One region of the Mesorhizobium sp. WSM4819 genome, then DNA from elsewhere that is predicted to be linked to it. Evidence: predicted binding sites of a transcription regulator. Region 1 holds the regulator's gene; the other holds the start of a gene.
The links. Region 1 encodes LexA, which represses DNA repair genes until DNA is damaged. Its sites were predicted from a motif close to TGTTCNNNNTGTGTTCNG; they were not measured.
Positions count from the first base shown of each region.

Region 2: a site for LexA is predicted at 3,250-3,267, ahead of AC0L18_RS31035 (ImuA family protein). Genes of this name have one in related genera too.

Region 1 is NZ_JBVVQO010000001.1:100,148-107,768, forward strand. Features, by position in the region: gene trpC (indole-3-glycerol phosphate synthase TrpC) at 1-682, shown strand, start outside; gene moaC (cyclic pyranopterin monophosphate synthase MoaC) at 749-1,246, shown strand; gene AC0L18_RS00460 (molybdopterin molybdotransferase MoeA) at 1,246-2,451, shown strand; gene lexA (transcriptional repressor LexA) at 2,556-3,293, shown strand; gene AC0L18_RS00470 (ComEC/Rec2 family competence protein) at 3,287-5,743, opposite strand; gene gltX (glutamate--tRNA ligase) at 5,847-7,271, shown strand; gene gltA (citrate synthase) at 7,453-7,621, shown strand, end outside.
Region 2 is NZ_JBVVQO010000058.1:17,219-24,839, forward strand. Features, by position in the region: gene AC0L18_RS31025 (error-prone DNA polymerase) at 1-754, opposite strand, end outside; gene AC0L18_RS31030 (DUF6504 family protein) at 751-2,220, opposite strand; gene AC0L18_RS31035 (ImuA family protein) at 2,162-3,226, opposite strand; gene AC0L18_RS31040 (metallopeptidase family protein) at 3,400-3,822, shown strand; gene AC0L18_RS31045 (DUF1737 domain-containing protein) at 4,011-4,217, opposite strand; gene AC0L18_RS31050 (HpcH/HpaI aldolase/citrate lyase family protein) at 4,244-5,122, opposite strand; gene AC0L18_RS31055 (DUF4153 domain-containing protein) at 5,689-7,230, shown strand; gene AC0L18_RS31060 (response regulator transcription factor) at 7,234-7,621, shown strand, end outside.

The DNA.
Region 1 (7,621 bases):
CGCCGAGATCAAGAAGGCGAGCCCGTCCAAGGGCCTGATCCGCGCCGATTTCGATCCGCCGGCGCTGGCCACGGCCTATGCCAAAGGTGGGGCTGCCTGCCTCTCGGTGCTGACCGATGCGCCGTCTTTCCAGGGGGCGCCTGAATTCCTCACCGATGCGCGCAGCGCCGTGACATTGCCGGCTTTGCGCAAGGATTTTCTGTTCGAGCCCTATCAGGTGTTCGAGGCCCGTGCGTGGGGCGCGGACGCCATCCTGATCATCATGGCGAGCGTCGATGACGCCGTGGCCAGGGAACTCGAAACGACGGCGTTCGAGCTCGGCATGGATGCGCTGGTCGAGGTGCATGACGAGGCCGAGACGGAACGCGCGCTGAAACTGTCGTCGCGGCTGATCGGCATCAACAACCGCAATCTGCGGACGTTCGAAACCAGCATCGAGACATCGGAGCGGCTCGCGGCTATGGTGCCGGCCGACCGACTGCTGGTCAGCGAGAGCGGTATTTTCTCGCACCAGGACTGCCGCAGGCTGGAACGGAGCGACATTGGCACTTTCCTCGTCGGCGAGAGCCTGATGCGGCAACAGGACGTGGCCACTGCGACGCACCTGCTTTTGACGGGCAAGGCGCCCGCCAATGCATCTGCCCGAAAATCGGAATCGATGTTCGGAGAGCATGATGCATAGATACAAAGCGTCAGAGTGTACTTTGTGCGTCCAAACGGACGCACGTCGCTCCAGGGTGACCTGACGATGTCGGCCGCCCTCACCCATCTTGGCGCGGAAGGCGAAGCCAATATGGTCGATGTCGGCGACAAGGCGGAGACGACCCGCACGGCAATCGCCGAAGGTCTTGTCTCGATGCGGCCCGAAACGCTGAAAATGATTCTCGACGGCGATGCCAAGAAGGGCGACGTGCTGGGCACGGCGCGCATCGCCGGCATCATGGCGGCCAAGAGGACGCATGAGCTGATCCCGCTCTGCCATCCGCTGCTGTTGACCAAGGTATCGGTAGACATCGAACCTGACGCGACGCTGCCCGGCCTGAAGGTCACGGCGCTGGCCCGCGTCACCGGCAAGACCGGCGTCGAGATGGAAGCGCTGACCGCCGTCTCGGTCGCCTGCCTGACCATCTATGATATGGCCAAGGCGGTCGATCGCGGCATGGCGATCTCCGGCATCAGGCTGGTGGAAAAGACCGGCGGCAAATCCGGCGACTACAAGGCGGATGCCCAGAGGGCAGGCCAATAATGGCGCTGCTTGCGGTCGCCGAGGCGCTCGAGCACCTGCTTGCGGATGCTGCGCCCTTGCAGGCTGAAAGCGTCGCCCTGATGGATGCCGCCGACCGCGTGCTGGCGGAGCCGCTCATGGCGCTCCGCACCCAGCCGCCATTCAACGCGTCGGCCATGGACGGCTATGCCGTGCGGGCCGACGATGTCGCGTCCGTGCCCGCGAGACTTTCGGTGATCGGCATGGCGCCGGCCGGACGAGGCTTTGCCGGAACAGTCGGCCCAGCGCAGGCCGTGCGCATCTTCACCGGCGCGCCGCTTCCCGCAGGCGCCGACACCATCGTCATCCAGGAGAATGTCCGCGACCTCGGTGGCGGCATGGTCGAAGTGACCGCGCCGACGGTTGAAGGCCGCAACATCCGCCGCCTCGGGCTCGATTTCTCGAAGGGCGACGCGCTGCTGGAGAAAGGCCGCCTGCTAGATCCGGCGGCATTGTCGCTGGCGGCGTCGGCCAACCACCAGCAGGTCCGCGTGGTGAAACGGCCGCTGGTCGCCATCATCGCCACCGGCGACGAATTGCTGCCGCCGGGCAGCGACCTTGGCCCCGACCAGATCATCTCCTCCAATGCCTATGGCGTCGCCGCCGCGGCCCGCTCGGTCGGCGCCAGCGCACTCGATCTCGGCATCGCCCCCGACCGCAAGGAGGCGATCGCCGCGCTGGTGACAAAAGCCGTCGACGCAGGCGCGGACGTCATCGTCACGCTGGGCGGCGCCTCGGTCGGCGACCATGACCTCGTCCATGACGTGCTGACCGGCGAAGGCATGGCGCTTGATTTCTGGAAAATCGCCATGCGGCCCGGCAAGCCACTGATGTTCGGGCGGCTGGGCGCCATCCGCTGCATCGGCCTGCCCGGCAATCCGGTGGCCAGCCTGGTCTGCTCGCAGCTCTTTCTGAAGCCGCTGCTGGCGCGGCTCGGCGGCCGCGCCTTCCGCCAGGACATGCGTCAGGCGCGGCTCGGCGCCGCCATGCCGGCCAACGATCTCAGGCAGGACTATGTACGCGCGGAGGTGGAGGAAGAAGCTGGCACGCTTGAGGCAACGCCGTTCAGTATCCAGGATTCCTCGATGCTCAGAATGCTGGCCGACGCCAACGGACTGATCGTGCGCGAGCCATTCGCTCCCGCAGCCGCAGCGGGCGCCGCCTGCAGCGTGCTGATGCTACGCTGAACAAAACGTCAACACATTCATTAAACTTTAAATGGTTGCGGAACACAACTGGAACAGATAGTGTTTGTTCTGGGTTTGTTTTTCTGATTCTGTTGGGGGTCGCGATGCTGACACGCAAACAACATGAACTGCTGATGTTCATTCACGAACGGCTGAAGGAAAGCGGCATTCCGCCCTCGTTCGACGAGATGAAGGAAGCGCTCGACCTCGCCTCCAAATCAGGGATCCACCGGCTGATCACGGCGCTGGAGGAACGCGGTTTCATTCGCCGCCTGCCCAACCGCGCCCGCGCGCTGGAGGTGCTGCGCCTGCCCGATTCGATCGCGCCGGGCCTCAATGCGGCGCGCAAATTCTCGCCGAGCGTCATTCAAGGCTCCCTTGGGCAGGGCGGCCTCGGACGCCAGATCAAGCCGGCGCCGTCGCGCATGCGTGCGGCCGGCAATGACGACGACGTCGTTGCCACCGTCTCCATACCGGTGATGGGCCGCATCGCTGCCGGTGTGCCGATCGACGCCATCCAGCACCAGACGCATTCGATCTCGGTGCCACCGGACATGATCACCGGCGGCACGCACTACGCGCTGGAGGTCAAGGGTGATTCGATGATCGAGGCCGGCATCTTCGACGGCGACACGGTCATCATCCGCAACGCTGACACCGCCCAGCCTGGCGAGATCATTGTCGCTCTGGTCGACGAGGAGGAGGCGACGCTGAAACGATTCCGCCGCAAAGGTGCCTCGATCGCACTGGAAGCCGCCAATCCGGCCTACGAGACGCGCATCTTCGGGCCGGACCGGGTCAAGGTGCAGGGCAAGCTCGTCGGACTGATCCGGCGTTACTGAAGAGCAGGCTTCTTGGGTTTCTCGGCCCTGCGGTATGGCGGCAGGCCCCTCGCCTCGCGCGAAAATCGCCGCTGCTCATGCCAGGGCCTGTATGGCTGTCTGACGGCAAAACGGATTTCTGCGCGCGTCGTCGCCGATAGCGGATCGAAGAAGACGGCGGCACTGCCCATGCGAGCGAGCTGCCGTTTGGTGACGACGAGAACCAGCGGGTTGCGGCAGGGTTTGTAATAGGCTGTGGCGTCGTCGATGATGATCAAATCCGCAAAGGCACAGGCCGGCCGCGCGGTTTTCCGGTCGTCGGCGAGCGCAATGAGCGCGCCGGACGGATGCCGGGCCAGGCACAGGCCGGCAGTGCAGGTGAAAGGCGTTCCCGGCGGCAGGTCGGCCGGGTCGGCGATGTCGAACTGCACATCTCCTTTTTCGAATGTCTCCGGCTCGACGATCGTTGTTGAAACCAGCGCATGTTTCCAGTTGTCGGTGGTGAATTCGTTCGAACGCATCCGGTTGACGGCAAGTTCGCCGCCGCCGATCGGCAGCGCCACCAGATGGGCATCCTCCGAAATCAGCACGTCGGGGGTGCGCGTCTCGGAAATCGTCAGCAGGCCGGCGAGCGCAAAGGGAAGTGCGGCAAGCCGCAGCCATGTCGTCGCCATCGTGGCGATGACCAGGGCGACCGTCACCAGCAGGACCGATTGCAACGAAATCAGGCCGACTGCATCGACCGGCGAACGCTCCGATATCCATCCCGAAATTGCGATCATCGCCGTCAGGCCCTTGCCCATCATATAGAGGAAAGGGCCGTCGAGGCCGAAAGGCATTGCCAAGGCGCTGAGGACGGCCAGGAACATGACGATCGTGACGATCGGCATGACGGCCAGATTGGCGAACAGGCTGAGCGGCGAGACGCGCTGGAAGTGCCAGATGGCGAACAGCGCGGTGGCGCTGCCGGCAATGATGGAGGTCATTGCGATGGTGCCTGCCCCAGCGACGAGCTTGCGCGTGACGAAAGCGACCGGTGACCGTCGCCGTTGCGGCGCCGTGGCCTTGTCGGCACGATAGTCGGACCAACCGGCATAGGCGCCCACGAGAGCCGCAGTCGCGGCGAAGGACATCTGGAAGCTTGCGCCGACCACCTCATGCGGCGACACGACGATGACGACGATGGCCGAAATCGCCAGGTTGCGCATGGTGAGTGCCGCCCGGTCGAACAGCATGGCGACAAGCATTACCGCCAGCATGATGAAGCTGCGTTCAGCCGCGACCACGATACCGGAAAAGATCAGATAGGCAGCGATGGAGACGAGTGCGGCAGCAGCCGCATATTTCTTGACCGGCCGGCGCGACGAAAAGTTGGGAAACAGCGCAAAGGCGCCGCGCAGCAATCCCATGACGGTGCCGGCGACAAGCGCCATGTGCAGGCCGGAAATGGAGATGATGTGGTAGATGCCGGTGCGCCGCATCGATTCGTTTATCTCTTCGGGGATGCCGGCACGCACGCCGACGATCAGCGCAGCGGCAATCTCCCCCTCGGCACCACCGATGCTGTTCCTGATATGGTCGGCTATGGTTTCGCGCGCCTTCTCGATCGACGAAGAAAGGCGTGCGGTTAACGGTGCATCTTCGGAGACAACGATCTTTGGACTGCCGAGGAAAAAGCCACTGGCACCGATACCGGCGAAATAGCTGTCGAAGGAGAAGTCAAAGCTGTCCGGTCTGACCGGGCCAGTCGGAGGCAGAAGCCTCACATAGCCGGTTGCCACCGAGCCTGCGGTCATCTCAGCGGGAATCTTGCGTGCCGATACCCTGACACGTTCGGGCGCATAACGCAGTGTCGGCCGGGCGGTCGACATCACGTCGATGGTCAGCCTGATCCGGCCGTTCGCCATCTGGTCGAGCCTGACGACACGGCCGGTCAGCCGGGTCTGGATTTCCGAACCGAGCATCTTCGTTCCGGCGCGCCAGGTTTCCACCTTGGCGGCGAGCACACCAAGCGCGCACAGCAACGCTGCCATGAAGCACAGATGCGTTTTGCGGCGTGAGCGCGTGACGGCCGCACACAATGCCGTGAGGACCACGACGGCGATGGGCTGGGCAAAGTCCGGTTCGACGGCAAGCGAAAAATAGACGATCACCCCGCATGCCAGAAAAACCGGCACCAGCAGGAAGGCGACGCCGCGGTCGAGTTCCAGGCCGGCTGCCGAGGCCACGCTGTTGCGGACACCGGATGGTGAAAGATGGCTGAGCTGTCGGCGAAAACGAATGACAGGGCCGGGTGCTGAAGCCGGTATCGGCGCCGAGCGATCCGGCGAAAGAGGCTGGATGCCCGGCGGCGACGCAGGCAGCGAAACGGGTAGCGGCTCAGCGTCAGGAACGTCGGCGAACAGCGATCGTTCGCTGACGCTTGCGTTCGCGCCCTCGCTCTCGTCCACGCCGCGGCCTGGTCCAGCCATAGGGTTCGCCCCTTGCGCCCTTGACCTCCTATGCTACATGAACGCGCAACGCGCGAAAGTCCGCGCAGCCACATCCGTTTCCTGCGCTTGCCCCGAGAGTTCCATGTCCGACAAGGTCGTCACCCGTTTTGCCCCTTCGCCCACCGGATTCCTGCATATTGGCGGGGCGCGCACGGCGCTGTTCAACTGGCTGTATGCGAAACACACCGGCGGCAGGATGCTGCTGCGCATCGAGGACACCGATCGCGAGCGTTCGACCGATGCGGCAACCGCTGCCATCCTCGATGGGCTCTCCTGGCTCGGCCTCACCTGGGACGGCGAGCCGGCATCGCAGTTCGAGCGCGCGCCGCGCCACCGCGCGGTCGCCGAGGAGCTGGTGCGCCTCGGCAAAGCCTATTACTGCTATGCGGCGCCGGCTGAGCTGGAGGCAATGCGCGAGAGTGCGCGGGCCAAGGGCTTGCCTCCCCGCTATGACGGCCGCTGGCGCGACCGCGACCCGTCAGAGGCGCCGGTTGGCGCCAGGGGCGCGATCCGCATCAAGGCGCCGGCCGAAGGCGAGACGGTGGTGCATGACCGCGTGCAGGGCGAAGTCCGCTTCCCCAACAAGGACCTCGACGATTTCATCATCCTGCGCTCGGACGGCAACCCGACCTATATGCATGCCGTCGTCGTCGACGACCACGACATGGGCATCACCCATATCATCCGCGGCGACGACCATCTGACCAATGCCGCCCGCCAGATGGTGATCTATCGAGCCTTGGGCTGGGAGGTGCCGTCAATGGCGCATATCCCGCTGATCCATGGCGCCGACGGCGCCAAGCTGTCGAAGCGGCACGGCGCCCTCGGCGTCGAAGCCTATCGCGTCATGGGCTATCTGCCCGAGGCACTGCTCAACTACCTGGCGCGGCTCGGCTGGAGCCACGGCGACGACGAGGTCATGTCGATCGCCGACATGATTGCGTGGTTCGACATCGGCGATGTCAACAAGGGAGCCGCCCGCTTCGACTTCGCCAAGCTCGAGGCGCTGAACGGCGTGCATATGCGGCGCATGAACGACGCCGAATTGCTCGATATCTTCATCAACACCTTGCCCTATCTCGAAGGCGGCCCGGCGATCGCAGCGCGCCTCGACGACACACGCAAGGCGCAGTTGCTGGCCGCCCTGCCCGGCTTGAAGGAGCGCGCCAAGACGCTGGTCGAGCTGGTTGACGGTGCCACCTTCCTGTTTGCCGAGCGGCCGCTGCCGATCGACGAGAAGGCGGCGGCGCTGCTCGGCGGCGAGGCGCGCGAGATCCTGCGGGGCGCCCATGCGGCGCTGAAGGCGATTTCAGGGGATTGGACGGCCGCAGCTGCCGAAGCGGCGATCCGCCAATATGCGCTTGCCGGCGGCCATAAGCTTGGCGCTGTGGCCCAACCTTTGCGCGCCGCGCTCACCGGCAAAAGCACCTCGCCCGGCGTGTTCGACGTGCTTGCCGTGCTTGGCCGCGAGGAAAGTCTGGCGCGCGTCGCGGATCAAATCGATTAGCAAAACTGGCCCAAGAAGATTGGCATTGAAAGGTGGGTTTCGCAGTGCAACATTAGGTCTTGGCCCAATTTGGCACGCAAATCGAATTGCGGGCGCAAACGCGCGAACTCCGATACTTTCGACGTGTTGCGTTGCAGAAATTTTGCCTTTGCCGACATGAGAAAACAAAAAGGAGTTTGCAATGTCCGAAGCTGCGACAAAAATGGAATATGGCGGCAAAACCCACGCGTCGACCGCGAAACTTGAATTCGGCGGCAAAACTCACGAACTCAAGGTGCGAAGCGGCTCGGTCGGACCTGACGTCATCGATATCGGCGCGCTTTACAGCACCACCGGGGCCTTTACCTACG
Region 2 (7,621 bases), on a different contig from region 1:
GCTGCGTTTGCGCCAGTGCCTGCGGATGCCGCCGGAACAGCCGCGCCATCTCCATTGGCGGCTTCAAATGGCGCTCGGCATTGGCCGCCAGTTCCAGCCCGGCTTCGGCAACAGGCACGTTGAGGCGGATCGCCGTCAGCACGTCCTGCAACCGGCGCCGTTCGGACGTATGGTAAAGAACGTCGTTGGTCGCCATCAGCGGAATGCCTGATGCCTCGGCCATGGCAGCCGCCTGCTCGATACGGTAGCGGTCGTTGCCGTGATAATCCGGCGAAACGGCAAGCCGCAGGGTCTTGCCGAAGCGATCTTTCAGGCGGCTGATCAGCCTGAGATCCTCGGCCGGCGTCGACAGATCGGGCAGGATCGCCAGCGACATACGATCGCCCCATTCGAAAAGGTCGTCGCGATAGAGCAGCGGTGCGCCCTTTTCGCTGTCGTCGCGCATATTGGCCTGCGTCAGCATGCGGCACAGATGGCCCCAGCCCTTGCGGTCCTGCGGATAGGCGAGAACGTCGGGCGTGCCATCGCAAAAAACCAGGCGGCAGCCGGGATGACAGGAAAGACCTTCCACCTTGGCCTGCTGCCAGGCGCGCACGACGCCAGCCACCGTGTTGCGGTCGGCAAGCCCGATCGACGAAAAGCCCAAAAACTTTGCCGCGACCACCAGCTCCTCCGGTTTCGAGGCGCCGCGCAGGAACGAGAAATTTGACTGGATGCCGAATTCGGCATAGGGGACGACCGCCAGCGCGTTCATGCGAAGACCCCGTGCATGAACCAGCGCGGCGCCGCCTGCGAGGCGCCGTAGAGACCCTGGCGATAAAGCCAGTAACGGCGGCCGTCGCTATCCTCGATGCGGAAATAATCCCGGGTCGTTTCCTGCCCCGCTGCCTCCCGCCACCATTCCGGGGCGATGCGTTCCGGCCCTTCGGCGCGCGCCACCCGGTAGAGCGCGCGCCGCCAGCGGAAGTTCAGCGGCGGTCCTTCTGGCATTTCGGTGGCCGGCACCTCGATCGGCTCGGGCGAGCGGAACAGCCGGATCGGCCGTTCCGGCGGAAAGACAGGCTTGGTGTCTTGTATCTTGCCCGGCTGCTTCGGCGCAGAGACCCTTTGCGGCGCCTCCGCATAGGGATGCGTGGCGACGGCGCGCTCGGGCAGATGACTCTCGACGGCAACCGGTTTCAAAACCGCGCTGTCGCCGAGCCGGGCGCGGATGCGGTCGGCGAAAAGGGCGATGTCGGCGTCGTCGTCGCGCGTCTCGCCGGTCAGATCCGCCTGCTGCATGTCGAAGGCCGCGGCCGACAGCACCGAGAGGCGCACGAGATCGAAGCCATAGCCGGCATCGATATCCTGTTCGAGCGCGGCAAGCCTCTCGTGGAACAATTTCTGGATCAGCAGCGGCTCGCGCAACGGCCGCGAGGTGCCGACGGCGATGCGGCTGACGGCACCGTCGACGCGGAAGAGCAGCAGCGCCAGCCTTCTTGCGCCTTCGCCGCGGCGTTCGAGGTCCGTCTTCAATGTCGTCGCCAGCATTTTCACCAGCCGCTCTATTTCGTCGGTCAGCATGATGGGTTCGGCGAGATGGCGTTCGACCGAAAGCGGCGCCACCGGCAGGCGCGGCGACACCGCCTCGTCGAGGCGGCCGAGCGCCTGGTCGAGGCGCAAAAGCAGCGATCTGCCGAAGCGGCGGGCGAGCGGCGCGCGCGGTGCTGCCATGACGGCGCCCGCCGTGCGCAGGCCGACGCTTTCCAGGCTGGCGCGGATGTCAGGCTCGATGCGCAGCGCCGCCAGCGGCAAGGGCGCGAGAAGCGCTTCCTCCTCGCCACCGGGGACGATGCGATCACCAGAAAACCGCGCTGCCGCCCAGGCTGCACCTGGTGTGGCGGCAAGGCCGGCGCGGACATCGAAACCCTGATGGAAAAAGCGCGACAGGATGTCGTCCAGCATCGCCCGTTCCCCGCCGAAAAGATGGGTGCAGCCGGTGACGTCGAGGAACAGGCCATCGGCTGCGTCGATCGCCACCAGCGGGGTGTAGCGGTCGCACCAGTCGGCGAGGCTTTCGAGCAGGCGGCGGTCGGCCTCGGGATCGGCTTCCACGACGTCGATCGACGGATGCATGGCGCGCGCGTCGGCTATGCCCATGCCGTGCTTCAGGTGAAGCGCCTCAGCCCGCTCGTCGAGGGCGGCGATGCGCTGCGCGTTCGCCTGGCGATGGCTGATCACCAGCGGCAGGTGATCCGACGGCCGCGAACGCCAGGACCGCCCCAGACGCTGGCGCAGGATCCTTTCCGCGGCGAGATGCGGAAACCACAGGGACAGGATTCGCTGCCGGTTCGTGCCTGACGCGTCTTTCCCCGGTCCTTCTTTCCTCGAAAATGTGTTCATCGGGGTTCCACTCCAGTGTGAATTGTCCTGGCAAGGCGGTGCGGCTCTTGCCGATGCTGACGGTGAAGGCGGGGCGGCCGATCGAGCCGGCGAGCGGCCCGGCGATCGTCTCGCGTGGTGCCGACGGCGCCGCCGACAGGACGAGGCGGACGGGTGCCGCCGTCGGCTCGGGTTCGCCGGCCTGGCGCAGCAAAAACACCGGCCGGCCGGCGCTCTGTGCCCGGGCGTGCAGCCGCCGCGTCGCGGTGAGGTCCAGCCGCTGCGGACTGCCGCGGATTTCGAGGATGACGGCGGCGAGCGCCGTCATCCGGGCGGCCTCCTCGGCGGTCCACAGCGCGTCGAGGAGCCTTGGCGCCTCGGAAAACAGCAATTGCTCCGGCTCGATGCCGAAAAGGCGATGAAGCCCTGTGGCATAGGGGAAGCCGGCCTCGCGGAAGATTTCCGCGGTGCCGATCCACAGGACCGGCAGTCGCGGTCCCTGTTTGAGGATCAGGCTGACGAGCGACAGGGCGAAGCCGGCGACTGCTCCGGCATCGCGGGTCGCGGCGCCATGGATCTCGCTCAGCGCCGCCTTCGGCAGGCCGCCGCCGAGCGCAGTATCGAGATCTTCGGCGCCGGTGCGCACAAACGCATCGGGCGGCGCCACGGCGAGGCCGCGGCGGACGATTGTCAGATTTTTGGGCGGGATATTTTTGGGCGTGACATCAGCTGTTGGATCCTGGGGCGCATCAACGGGGGCTGCGCCGGCCGGCGCCTGCAGGCGCTCGGGCAGCGTTCCCTCGATCTTCGCGATCTGGCGGCGCAGGGCAAAAACAGTCTCCCGCGCCACGGCGCTTGTCGCCATGACGGTCAGCTTCCACTCACAATTGTTCCTGTTATGTTCTAATAGATTCCAGAGGGCGGCCGAAGAGTCAAGCGGAGTCATGGGGAATTTATTCCTGTCAGCGAAAGGCGGCAACCCGGCCAATTGCCGAGTCCGGCGCGAAAGCCTATATGCCGGGATCAGAAGGACAAAGCATGGCCCGCATCTACAAAACCCGTACCTGGCACGACGAGCTTTCGCCGTCGATGGAGGAAATGGAGTTCCTGGCGCTAGAAGCTTACGCCCATCTGCCGGAGGAGTTTCGCAAGCTGACCGGCGAGATCGTCATCCAGATCGCCGAATTCCCGACCGACGAGATCATGGACGATTTGTCGCTGGAAACGCCTTTCGACCTGCTCGGCCTGTTCGAGGGGCGCGGCATCGCCGAGCGCTGGAATCCGCAGACCGGCGAGGGGCCGAACCGCGTCACGCTCTACCGCCGCGCCATCCTCGATTACTGGGCCGAGAACGAGGAGACGCTGGGCGATATCGTCACCCATGTGCTGATCCACGAGATCGGCCACCATTTCGGCCTGTCGGATGACGATATGGAGCGGATCGAAGAGGCAGCCGAATAGGCTGTGCTGATATTCAGGTGATGCCGGCCTGCGAATGGCAGTTCCCTGCGCTTCCTGTGCTCACGTACCCAAAAGTACGCTCCGCTCCGGTTCTCGGAAACTACCCAGTCTGGTCGCTTCGCGCCCGTCTTCGACTCCGGCGCGGCCTGACCTGAATCTCAACGCACCCTGCGTCGAGCTGTGCAAATCTACCAATCGCTGAGCTTGGTGCCAGGGCCGTATTCCTGGCCCTCGACATCCTTCACCACGGCCTGGCCGCAGCGCATGACCTTGGTCTGCTTGTCGTAGGAATAGGTTGGCGAGCCGAACAGGTGCCAGCCCTTGTTTAGCGCTGCCGTCACCTTGTGGCAGAAGCTGGAATCGTCCGGGCCGGACAGAAAGCGGTAGAGTTTCATTTTTCATTCCTGTGATAAGTTGCCAATCATGCCCCGCTGGCGGTCGCCTTCGCCAGCAGTTTTTCGGCCTGCGCCAGATGCAGCCGTTCGAGCATCTTTCCATTCAGCGCAATGACTTGCCTGCCGGCATTTTCGGCAAGCGCGAAGGCCTCCTTGACCGCACGCGCTTCGGCCACCGCTTCGGCAGATGGCGCAAAGGCGCGGTTTGCGGCATCGATCTGGGCCGGGTGGATCAGCGACTTGCCGTCGAACCCCATGGCGGCTGCTTCCGTGCATTCGCGCGCAAAAGCCTCCAGATCGCGAAAATCGTTGAAGACACCGTCGAGCAGGTCGAGGCCACCGGCGCGTGCTGCGAGCACCATCTGCATCAGCCATGGCGTGAGATAGCGCCGGTCGGGCGTAGCGAGAATGCCGGTGTCCTTGACCAGGTCGTTCGTTCCGGCAACGAAACAGACCAGCCGCGAGGCCGGATCGCGGCCAAGCTCGGCAATCGGGCCGATGTTGAGCAGCGCCTTGGGCGTCTCGATCATCGCCCATAGTTTTACCTCGTCGGGTGAAAAATTGTCGTCGAGGACGTCGCCGGCTTCCAGGACGTCGCGCGGCGTGTCGACCTTGGGCAGCAGGATGGCGTCGGGCTCGCAGCTTGCCGCCGCCAGCAAGTCCCTGGCGCCCCATTCGCTGGAGAGCGGGTTGATGCGCACGACCATTTCGCAGCGCAGGTTTGCGCGGTGAGCGAAAATATCAGCCAGCTTTTCGCGCGCAAAAACCTTGTCGGCCGGGGCGACGGCATCTTCGAGATCGATGATGACGGCATCGCAGGCCAGCGACGAGATCTTGGCCAGCGCCTTGTCGTTCGAGGCCGGGACGTAAAGCACCGAGCGGCGCGGGCGGCAGGTTTCAGTCATGCCTGATCTATGCCGCCTGGAGGCGATCGAAGCAACCCGTCTGGCTTCTACCGGGCCAATCGCCTCAGGTTGAATTTTCCCTATCTTCAGGCGTTGGTGCTGCCCCTCACCTGCCTGCCGGCATCCTCTCCCCGTATAGTGACGGGGAGAGGGGCGCGCTCTCAATGATTTCGCCAATTTCCAGCGTTGTAGAATACACGCCACGGTTGCGACCGGTCACTTCTCCCCGTCTCTATACGGGGAGAAGTGCCCGGCAGGGCGATGAGGGGCGGCGACGACTTCGACAATTAGCGTCTCCGACACAAATTGAAAACTTTCATCTGGCTGAAGCGATTGCCCTGCACAAAAACTGCACAACATTGCGGAAAATCTCCTCGGACCCGCCTCGCTGCCTGCATTTCGGCCGGCGAAAAGGGCGCATGCAAGAGCGCGAAAGCCCCGTTGGTCCCTGCCCCTCCGCAATGACGGTTGCTGGCTCATCGATCCGCCGCGTTCGGCGACTCTCTTTCCCTCATCCGCAAATCTCCGCCCCCCGGCCGGATCAAAGCCGCTGAGAAAGCCCGATCATGACATCGTTGCCTACCGCCGCGCCGGGCAGTTGCGCGCGCCTCGGCGTTGCCGTGCTGCTTGCCGCGCTGGCCGATTTCTTCTTCTATGGGCAGCCGGTCGGCATCACGCTCTTCCTGTTCGGCATGACGCTGGCCGCCGCGGCCGCGGCGCTCAGCGCCGGCCGGGCCTGGTTCAAACCCGTTGCCCTGCTTGTCGGACTGCTGCCGCTCCTTGAAAATGTCAGTACGCTGTCCGTGGCGATCGGGCTTGCGGCGCTGGCCGTCTTTGCGCTTTCGCTGGTCGGGCGGCTGCGGCGCGGATTTGCCCGCATTGCCGGCCAGGTCGCGCTGTTCCTGCTCGCAGCGCCGTTTCGGTTCGTCCACGATTTCGTCCGCTTGCGCAAGGCGGCGCGGCGGTTTGGCCGGCGGCGCATCGGCTTCGCGGCGATCGCCGTCTGGATCATGCCGCTGACCCTGGGCGCAGTGTTTCTGGCGCTGTTCGGCGCCGCCAATCCGGTTATCGAATACTGGCTGTCGCTGATCGATCTCCACGCACTGCTCGACCTCATCCAGCTGCCGCGGCTGGCCTTCTGGCTGGTCGTGCTTGCCGGCGTCTGGGCTTTTTTGCGCCCGCGCCTGCCGCGCTTCTTGCGCCGCATTGCGCGTCGGGTGACACCTGTCCCTGTCAGCGCGGTGACGACGACGACAAAACCCGCCAGGGCGATCGAGGACATCATCTTCGGCAAGGCCGCCATCCTTCGCGCGCTGGTCATCTTCAACATCCTGTTCGCGATGCAGACCGCGCTCGACGCCACCTATCTGTGGGGCGGCATCGCCCTGCCCGACGGGCTGACCTACGCCGCCTATGCGCATCGCGGCGCCTATCCGCTGATCGTCACGGCGCTGCTCGCCGCCGGTTTCGTGCTGGCGGCGCTCAGGCCGGGAAGTGGCACTTCCAGCGATCCGTTCATCCGCCGGCTGGTCTATGTCTGGGTGGCGCAGAACATCGTGCTGGTCATCTCGTCGATCCTGCGGCTTGAACTCTATGTCGGCATCTATGCGCTGACCTACTGGCGCGTCGCCGCCTTCGTCTGGATGGGGCTGGTGGCGGCGGGCCTTGCCCTGATCATCGCCCGCATCGCGCTCGGAAAATCCAATGAATGGCTGCTTTCCGCCAATCTTCTGACGCTATCGGCGACGCTTTATGCCTGCTCGTTCATCAATTTTGCCGCCCTGATCGCCAACTACAATGTCGAGCACTCCTTCGAAATGACCGGCCACGGAACCGAGCTCGATTTCTGGTACCTGCGTTCGCTCGGTCCCAGCGCCCGGCCGGCACTCGATCGCTTCCTCGAGCAGCAGGCCAGGACCAATACGGCCAGCGTTTCCCCCTACCGCGAACTCGTCCGTTTGCTGGGACAGGACGAGGCCGGCTACCGCGCGGCCCAGGAAAACTGGCGCGCCTGGAGCTTTCGCGACTGGCGGCTCCTTCGCACTCTCGACACGTCCATCCCGTTCGTGGTTCCTCAGGGCTCCGAACCCTTCGTGCCGGGCCGCTGATCGATGCCGCATCACATCCTGATCGCCGACGATGATCCGCACATCCGCGAGATCATCTGCTTCGCGCTCGAAAAGGCCGGCATGAAAACGGTCGCGGTAGCCGACGGCGCCGCCGCCTTGCAGGCGATCGAGCGCCGCGCGCCCGATCTTGTCGTGCTCGACATAGGCATGCCGGAGATGGACGGGCTGGAGGTCTGCCGGCGGCTGCGGCACACATCCGATGTGCCGGTGCTGTTCCTGTCCGCGCGTGATGAAGAAATCGATCGCATCCTCGGGCTCGAAATGGGTGGCGACGACTATGTCACCAAGCCGTTCAGCCCGCGCGAGCTGGTCGCCCGCGTCAACGTCATCCTGCGGCGCGCCCGCCCGGCAAAAGCCGAACAGGCCGACG